DNA from 2 places in the Arthrobacter sp. SPT-J7 genome. Region 2 is predicted to be linked to the other one. Evidence: riboswitches for the same ligand, from Rfam matches in the RefSeq annotation. Region 2 holds a riboswitch; the other holds the start of a gene.
The links. Region 2 has a riboswitch for S-adenosylmethionine ahead of AC5RWX_RS07725 (acyl-CoA dehydrogenase family protein). Riboswitches for the same ligand answer to the same signal wherever they lie in the genome.
Positions count from the first base shown of each region.

Region 1: linked by a shared signal. The riboswitch ahead of AC5RWX_RS12490 (bifunctional o-acetylhomoserine/o-acetylserine sulfhydrylase) and the one ahead of AC5RWX_RS07725 (acyl-CoA dehydrogenase family protein) in region 2 are both predicted to bind S-adenosylmethionine.

Region 1 is NZ_JBNHFF010000006.1:265,065-269,422, forward strand. Features, by position in the region: gene AC5RWX_RS12475 (PDR/VanB family oxidoreductase) at 1-533, shown strand, start outside; gene AC5RWX_RS12480 (CPBP family intramembrane glutamic endopeptidase) at 653-1,432, shown strand; gene AC5RWX_RS12485 (VOC family protein) at 1,593-2,234, opposite strand; SAM riboswitch class IV at 2,426-2,540, shown strand; gene AC5RWX_RS12490 (bifunctional o-acetylhomoserine/o-acetylserine sulfhydrylase) at 2,608-3,933, shown strand; gene metX (homoserine O-acetyltransferase MetX) at 4,014-4,358, shown strand, end outside.
Region 2 is NZ_JBNHFF010000004.1:24,399-28,756, reverse strand. Features, by position in the region: gene AC5RWX_RS07730 (acyl-CoA dehydrogenase family protein) at 1-838, opposite strand, end outside; gene AC5RWX_RS07725 (acyl-CoA dehydrogenase family protein) at 905-2,143, opposite strand; SAM riboswitch class IV at 2,216-2,331, opposite strand; gene AC5RWX_RS07720 (zinc-binding dehydrogenase) at 2,627-3,583, shown strand; gene AC5RWX_RS07715 (CoA-binding protein) at 3,679-4,095, opposite strand; gene AC5RWX_RS07710 (alpha/beta hydrolase) at 4,241-4,358, opposite strand, start outside.

The sequences.
Region 1 (4,358 bases), on a different contig from region 2:
ACCTGGGACGCAGCCGCTCCTCGATGGCGTTCCTCGAAGAGATCCAGGCATTCGGCGGAGACATCCACATCCACGCCGACGACGAGAGCGGTTTCTACCCGCTGGCCGAGCTGTTGGCGGAGCAGGGCGCCGGAACTCACGTCTACGCCTGCGGTCCCGGCCCGCTGCTCAATGTCATTCAGTCGATTGCCGACGGCTGGGAGGATCCCGGGCGGTTCCACTGCGAGCGCTTCGCCGCAACCGGCGAAGTCCCGGAGAACGACGGCGAGTCCGCCTTCGTGGTCGAACTGACCGACGGGACTGAGGTCCCGGTGGGACCGGACGAGTCCATCTTGCAGGCACTCGAAGCGGCCGGGCTCAGCCCGCTGAACTCCTGCCGCGAGGGAATCTGCGGTACCTGTGAAACGCCTGTGTTGGGCGGCGAAATTGACCACCGCGATTCGCTGCTGTCCGATGCGGAACGCGACGCGGGAGACACCATGATGATCTGCGTCTCCCGGTGCAAGGGCAAGCGCTTGCTGCTGGACTTGTAGCGAGGCCTGGTCCCGGAGCGCCCGCGCCGCAACGAAAGCCGATTCAACGGCGGGGGAGGGTGGAACACGAATCCCTTCCGGATGTCCCCGGCCCGGGTTCCCTTGGCAAGATGGAGGCTATGGACAAGCAGAAGGTGGTCACCGCGAGTGCACCGCGCACGCTGAGCTACTACCGGGCGGAAGTGCTCATTGTGCTCGGGGTTTCGCTGGGGCAGTCGGCTGTCTACGCCGTGGTGAACCTGCTGGAGAAGATGACCCGCGCGCCGCTGGCCTCGCAAACCACCACGCTGAACCCGGTACTGAACAAGCGGGAGATCTTCGATTTCGTCTACCAGATGCTCGGCATCTGCTTTGCGCTGGTGCCGGTGGCCTTGGTGCTGCTCCTCATGACCTCGCCCGGCCAATCGGCCTTCCGCTCGATCGGGTTCACCTTTTCCCGGCCCAAGGTGGACTTCGGTTTAGGCTTCCTGCTGGCGCTGCTGATGGGTGCCGGCACGTTGGTCGTCTATGCCGCCGGCCGGGCGCTTGGGATCACCACCGCCATTGTCCCCGCGGCCTTGGACGAATATTGGTGGACCGTGCCGGTACTGGTGCTGTCAGCACTGCGCCACGCCATCCTCGAAGAGGTGGTCATGGTTGGCTACCTCTTCAACAGGTTCGCCAAGTTCGGCTGGGGGATCTGGACCACGATCTTCGTCAGCGCCGCCCTGCGCGGGACCTACCATCTGTACCAGGGGATTGGACCGGGCATCGGCAACTTCCTGATGGGGCTGGTATTCGGGTACGTCTACACAAAGGTAAAGCGGGTGATGCCGCTGGTCGTCGCTCACGCACTGCTGGATATTGCCGGCTTTGTCGGGTATGCGCTGGTGGGTCCGGCCATCGGCATCGGGACCTGACCCGCCTGCACGCCCCGCGGGAGTCCGGGCGTTCTCTCCCCGGACAGGCCAAAGGCTCCCGTTCTACCTCTTGCGCCACCGTGGGTGGGAGCAAGAGGGCGGAATGGGAGCCCCTGCGATAAGCGCGAGTCTTGGTACCGTGCCAGCCGGGACCGGAAGCTTAGAGTTCGACGATGCCGTTCGCGGTTTCGAAGCGGACCGACATGATGCCGGGTGTGCCGTTGGGTGCGGTCCAAGCAACCTTGACGTCGTCGAGAAGGTCATCTACCGGGGTGCCCAGCCAGTCGGCCACGCGTTCCGAGGATCCGGCAATGGTCAGGCCGATCAGCTTGACGGTCGCGGGGCGCGCGTTGGACGGGTGCAGTGCCTCGGTGCCGTCATCCCAGCGCAGCATGTAGGGGACCTGCGGGTCGGCGATCAGGCCCTTGATGCCGATCTGCTGCCAGCTCAATTCCTGCCCGTCCGGAAACTTTCGGTTCCCGGGAACCGCATGACGGCCCAGCCGCTCTTCGAACGGGGTCAGATCGTCCACTTCCACACACCAGCCCATCCAGCCGCCGCCGGCTTCGGACCGGGCACGAACGGCTTGGCCGAAGGGGGCCTTGTCGGACGCGGGGTGGTCCAGGACCTCCACCACTTCCAGGTAATGGTGGTCGGTCAGCGGGAAGATCATGTTGCGGGTGCCGAAGCGGGGGTGTACCCCGCCCTTGACCGCGTCGATACCCAAGGCCTTGGAAATCCGCTCTGAGGTGGCAGCCAGGCCGTCGGGCTCTGCAGCATAAGAAACGTGGTCGAAGCGCATAGGCATATCTTGGCACTTTGTGAACCAGCGCTCGACTTAGGGTGACCTAAGTCACTGTGCTTTCGCGGTGAATCTTGACGTTAGCCCTTTACAGCCAAGGGCAGGTCTGGCCCCCGGCAAGGCAGGGGAGGGGCGGTCACAAGATGTCATATTGTTGCGGCCGGCCGGGCTCTCCGCCGAGACTGGACGCAGGTCATGAGTGCCAGCGTGAAACCCCGGTTTGCTGGCCGGCAACCCTCCAACCGCGGTGGGGTGCCCCGGGTGAAGACCAGGCAGCCGCCACAAGGCGGTGCGCAAGCGCGGGTCACACCCGGGACGGATATACCGGCACGGCCGGATCCCGGATGACCCCTTCCGTTGAAGGAGTTGCACCATGTCCAATGCAGACTGGTCTTTTGAAACTCGTCAAATCCACGTCGGCCAAGAGCCGGATGCCGCCACCGGTGCCCGCGCACTGCCGATCTACCAGACCACGTCGTTCGTGTTCCCCAGCGCGCAGAGCGCCGCGGACCGCTTCGCCCTGTCCGAATTGGCACCCATCTACACCCGGATCGGCAACCCGACGAGCGAGGCTGTGGAAACCCGGCTCGCCAACCTGGAAGGCGGCGTCGGCGCACTGCTGCTGGCCTCCGGCCAGGCTGCGTCCACGTTCTCCATCCTGAACCTGGCCGAGGCCGGCGACCATATCGTAGCCAGCCCCAGCCTGTACGGCGGTACGTACAACCTGCTGCGCACCACGCTGCCCAAGTTCGGCATCGAAGTCACCTTCGTTGAGGATCCGGACAACCTGCAGCAGTGGCGCGACGCCGTGCAGCCAAACACCAAGGCCTTCTTCGGCGAGGTGGTCTCCAACCCGCGCCAGGACGTGCTGGACCTGGAGGCCGTCAGCAGCATCGCGCACGAGAACGGCGTGCCGCTGATCGTGGACAACACGCTGGCCACCCCGTACCTGATCCGCCCGATCGAGTGGGGGGCAGACATTGTGCTCCACTCGGCCACCAAGTACCTCGGGGGTCACGGGACCGCCATCGGCGGCGTGATCGTGGACGCCGGCACCTTTGATTTCGCTGCCGATCCGGAGAAGTTCCCTGGCTTCAACACCCCGGACGACACCTACAACGGGCTGGTCTTCGCCCGCGACCTGGGTGTCGGAAGTGCGCTCGGCGCCAACCTCGCCTACATCCTCAAGGCCCGCGTGCAGCTGCTGCGCGATCTGGGCTCTGCCATTTCCCCGTTCAACGCCTTCCTGATAGCCCAAGGCCTTGAGACGCTGAGCCTGCGGGTCGAGCGGCACGTGGCCAACGCGCAGAAGGTGGCGGAGTTCCTCGAAGCGCACGACGACGTTGCTTCCGTTGCGTACCTCGGCCTGCCCTCGAGCCCCTGGTACGAGCGCGGCCGCAAGTACGGTCCGAAGGGCACCGGCGCCATCGTGTCGTTTGAGATCAAGGGTGGACTGGAGGCCGGCAAGCGCTTTGTGGACGGACTGGAACTGCATTCGCATGTGGCCAACCTCGGCGACGTGCGCTCGCTGGTGATCCACCCGGCGTCGACCACGCACGCCCAGCTTTCGGCCGAGGAGCGGTTGTCCGCCGGCGTGACCGACGGACTGGTCCGGCTCTCGGTGGGCATCGAGAACGTCAACGACATCATCGCCGACTTGGAGGCCGGGTTCCGTGCCGCCAAGGGCGCGGACGACTAGGCAAGCAGGTAGAACGCAGCGTGACGATAGTGCAACCGCAGGAACTCGTGGACCAGGCGACGGATGGCGTCCTGCGCAGGATGCCTGTTGGTGCGCTGGAACTGGAAGCCGGCGGCTACCTGCCCGAGGTCGTTCTGGGCTTTGAAACCTGGGGCACCCTCAACGCGGATGCGTCGAACGCGGTCCTGATCGAGCACGCCCTGACCGGCAGCACGCACGTGGCCCGCGGCACCTCCGACGAGGACGGCTGGTGGGACGACCTGATCGGTCCCGGTGCCACCATCGACACGGAGCGCTATTTCGTAGTGGCCGCCAACATGATTGGCGGCTGCTACGGCTCCACCGGTCCCGCGTCGCCGGCACCGGACGGCTCGCCGTGGGGGTCGCGGTTTCCGTTCGTCACCATCCGCGACTCGGTTCGGGCC
Region 2 (4,358 bases):
GCGGTGCGTTGCCGTGGCCGAACACCCGCTTGCGCTCCCGCACGTTGGTGGCGGCGTCGGTGGCGGCCGCCTGAGCGATACCGGCCAAGGCCACCAGCAGGATGTGCTGGTAGAGCGCGGTCTGGTACGGGAAGCGGTCGGCGAACGCGGACACGTTCGCCGGGTCCACCTCGGCGTCGGTAAACACCGTGGTGCCGCTGCCGGTGAGCCGCTGGCCGAAGCCGTCCCAGTCGTTGTAGGTTTCCACGCCGGGTGTCTGGGTGGAGATGATCACCGAGACATCCGAGCCGTCGGGCCGCTTCGCGGTGACGTCGATCCAGTCGGCGAAAATGGTGCCCGTGGTGTAGAACTTGCGTCCGTTCAGCACCAGCTTGCCGCCGGATTCGGAGAGCACGGTGGCGGTTCCGCCGGCGCCCGGTTCGGTCCACGCGTTCCCGGCCTGCTGACCGGAGGCGAAACGCTGCAGCCAAACGCTGCGGTCCCCGTTGCGGCCGTGCTGGTACAGGTTCTCCTCCACCAGCGCTATGTGCGAGCGCAGCGCTTGCGGGATGTTGCTGTCCGCGGCGGCCAGTTCGATCAGCAGTTCGGTGAACTCCTCCCAGTCCAGCCCGTCGCCGCCGAGGTCGGCGGGGATCCGCGCGGCGCCGAAGCCGGCGTCTTTCAGCCAGCCGATTTGCTCAAACGGCAGCTCGCGGGCCAGTTCGCGGTCCAGCGCTCCTGCGGCGATGCGCTGGAAGATCGGCCGGTACTTCGCGGCCGCCGCTTCGAAGGCCGGCGTTGCGTGGACGGAAGGGGTGGCGTGGAAGGTCGTCGTTGCGTGGTCAAGGGTTTCAGTCATGGTGGTGCTCCTGGGGTCTCGGCCATGCACGGCCGATGTCGGGACGGGTAGGGCTGTTTGAGCGGATCAGGTGTAGAGCGAGATGGGCTGGATTTCGCCCAGCAGGAAGTTGGCGCCGACTTCGACCTTCTTGTAGTCCACCGGGTCGTGCAGCGTGTGCGTGCGGACATTGCGCCAGAAGATGTCCAGTCCGACCTCGCTTCTCGCGGAGGAGGAACCGGTCACTTCGAAGATGCGGTTGGCCACATCCACGCCCACCTCGGTGGAGACGACTTTGAGCCGGGCGATCTCGATCTCGATGTCAGCGCGTGCCTCGGCCGTGAGTTCTCCGCCGGCGGCGATGGCGGCGTCGAAGCGCTCGTTGGTCCGGTCCGCCAGCGCTTCCACGGCTGCCACGCGGGAGGCCAGTTCCCCGTAGACCCGCTGGGTCAGCGGATCCTGGGCGTAGGTCTCGGCGCTGCTGAGGAACCAGGAGTTCTTGCGTGCCAGGGTGATCTGGCGTCCGCGTTCCAGCGCACCCTGCGCGATGCCCAGGTAGAGGTTGCCGAACGCCAACTGGATGTACGGCGTCACTAGGCTGGAGAAAGGCTCCTCCCCCACTTCGCCGATGATGTCGTCGGCGGTGACCAGCACGCCGTCGTACTTCACCGAGCCACTCGCGGAGAGGCGCTGGCCCAGCGCGTCCCAGTCGCCTAGGAAGGAAATCCCGGCGCTGTCGTGTTCCAGGGCCAAGGCCAGGAACGTGCCCTGGTCGGGACCGGCCGTGATCGCGGCGTTGACCAAGATCGCGTCGCCCACGGACGCCCCGGTGGAAAAGTGTTTGATGCCGGTCAGCCGGAAGCCGTCACCGTCCGGGATCAGTTCCAGGTTCGGGTCCACCGGGTTGACCGAGTCGCCCCAGGACCAGCGGCCCTGGGCCGACCGGCGGAGCAAGCGTTCCTGGACTTCCGCGTTGCCGTAGAAGACCACGGCGCCGAGGTTGGCGTAGTGGTAGGCCAGGATCTGCGCGATCGAGGCGTCCGTGCGGGCCAGGATCCGCACCGCGTGCAGCGCGCTTTCCCAGTGGCCGCCCTCGCCGCCCCACTCGCTGGGGATGATCAGGTTGAGCAGGCCGGAACTGCGCAGCAGCTCCACTTCGGCCAGGGGATCCGCGTTCCGGCGGTCGCGCTCCAGCACGTCCGCGCCCAGCACGGCGGCCACGCCCTCGGCGACCTGCTGCCAATGGGCGAGTTCTTCGCGGCTGGCCTGTCCGGTCCACGGGGAACGGCGGGTCTGCTGGTGTTCTTCAATGACGACGGCGGTCATGGCGCCTCCTCGGGGTGGGGCTCCCGCCTGCGGCGCGCAGCAACCATCACGGTCGACGACGCAGCCTGGAGGGGGCCGTACTTGCCGGGCACGGGATCTGTGCGCGGCCGGATCCTCATCTGGGGCACCCCACTACGGAAGAGGGTTGCCGCCCAACCAGCCAGAGCTTGTCGTTGGGACTCTTGATCTTGGGGAAGAGTCTGCCGGGCAGAATCCGGCGCTGTGAAGCATGTGACTGGCCATGACGTAACGCTGCTGATTGTTACGGAGAGGGTCTTATTTCGACGGCGGCCGGTCGCCCCAACCCGCCCCCCGCGGAGTCATCCCGCCAAGCGTTGGCCCAGCCTTTTGAGCCGGGTGCGCGATCCCAACGGACTACCCCTACTGCTGTGACAGTGACGGGACTACCGTGGAGTTGCACTGCCAATATCGGCCAAGCCGGGGCGGGCACCGTCCAGGTGGTCGGCGCACGGAAGGTTCATCATGAAGGCATGGCAATTTGTCGGAACGAACAAGCCCCTGGAGCTCAACGAGGTTGAGGAGCCGCACGCTGGCCCCGGCGAGGTAGTTGTCGACGTCAAGGCCTCCGGTGTTTGTCACTCGGACGTCACGACGCTCGACGATGCAGGATGGATGGCGCTGTTCCAGCACGGTCTGCCCCGCACCATGGGCCACGAATCCGCCGGCGTCATCAGTGAGGTCGGCGAAGGCATGGACCATTGGAAGGTTGGCGACCGCGTGGGCCTGTCTCCGGTGATGTCCGACGGGGACGCACTGGGTTACGGCAAGTGGGATGGAGGCTTTGCTGCCAAGCTTCGCGCGACCGACGACAATCTCGTCGCCCTGCCCGATGAAGTGCCGTTCGATCTCGGCGCGATGGCGACCGATGCCGGCCTCACCGCCTACCATGCCATGATGGCGGTCGGCGGCGCCAAGGATGGCATGAAGGTCGGTGTCATCGGCCTCGGCGGCCTCGGCTACATCGGCGCACGCTCCGCTGCGTTGGTCGGTGCCGAGGTGTACGGCGCAGAGGTCAATCCGGAAACCCAGAAGCTGGCCGACGAGATCGGATTGGCCGGCGTGGCCGCCTCGATCGAAGAGTTCAAGGACAAGAACCTGGAACTAATCGTCGACTACGCAGGTTTCGGCACCACCACCTCGGCCGCCATCGAGACCCTCGGTGAGTTCGGCACCCTGGTTCAGGTGGGCATGGGCCGGCTGGAATCAACCATCAACACCTACCCGCTCATCATCAACCAGCTCACCATCAGGGGCTCGAAGTCCGGCACCAAGGAGGATCTGGCCGGCATCTACGACCTCATGAAGACCGGTCAGCTCAACCCACCGATGAACCACATCAAGCATGCCGACATCCCCAGCGCGATCGACAAGCTGCGCGCCGGAGGTGTCGTTGGCCGCTTTATCGCGATGTACGAATAATGCGTTGGCCCCTGCCTTCCGGCCCGCTCATCCGCCGAAAGACCGCCCACCGCCTGACAAACCGGGCTGGGATCAAGCGCTCTCACGAGCGGCAGCTACAGGCCGAAGTGCGGGGCTTCGATGGCCGGGCAGGTGTCCATGACGACGTCGAGACCGGCCGCCTTGGCCCGCTCCGCCGCGGCTTCGTCGACAACGCCCAGCTGAAGCCAGACCGCCTTCGCGCCGATTTCAATGGCCTGGTCCACCACCGGGCCCACTTTCTGCGAGTTGACGAAGCAGTCCACCACGTCGACCTCGCCCGGAATGTCCGCAAGCTTTCGATAGCCTTTCAGGCCGTGGACGTCTTCGCCCCGCAGGTTGACCGGGACCACCTCCATGTCCAGCTGGTCCATCAGGTATCGGGAAATGCGCATGGCGACCCGGTGCGGGTTTTTGGACAGGCCGACGACGGCCCAGCGGGCGGGCGTGCTCAGCAGGCGGCTGACCACTTCAGGATCATTCTGGTGTGCCATGGCGCCACCCTACCCATGAGTTCCCTCTACCGGTACCTTCGCTTGCTGGTCCCCCAGCCAGCAGCCCCATCGAGGATTCAGATAACGCCCTTAAACCGCGGTTTAAGGGCGTTATCTGAACAGTGAATGAGGAGGGTCAGTAAGGCTAGCGGGCCAGCTGCTGGGTGTCGGACGTTCCGGAAGCCCCGGCGGAGTTGGCGTGTGCTTCCACCCAGCTGCCTACCAGTTCCAGCAGTTCGGCATCCACGGGCTCGCGGATCTGC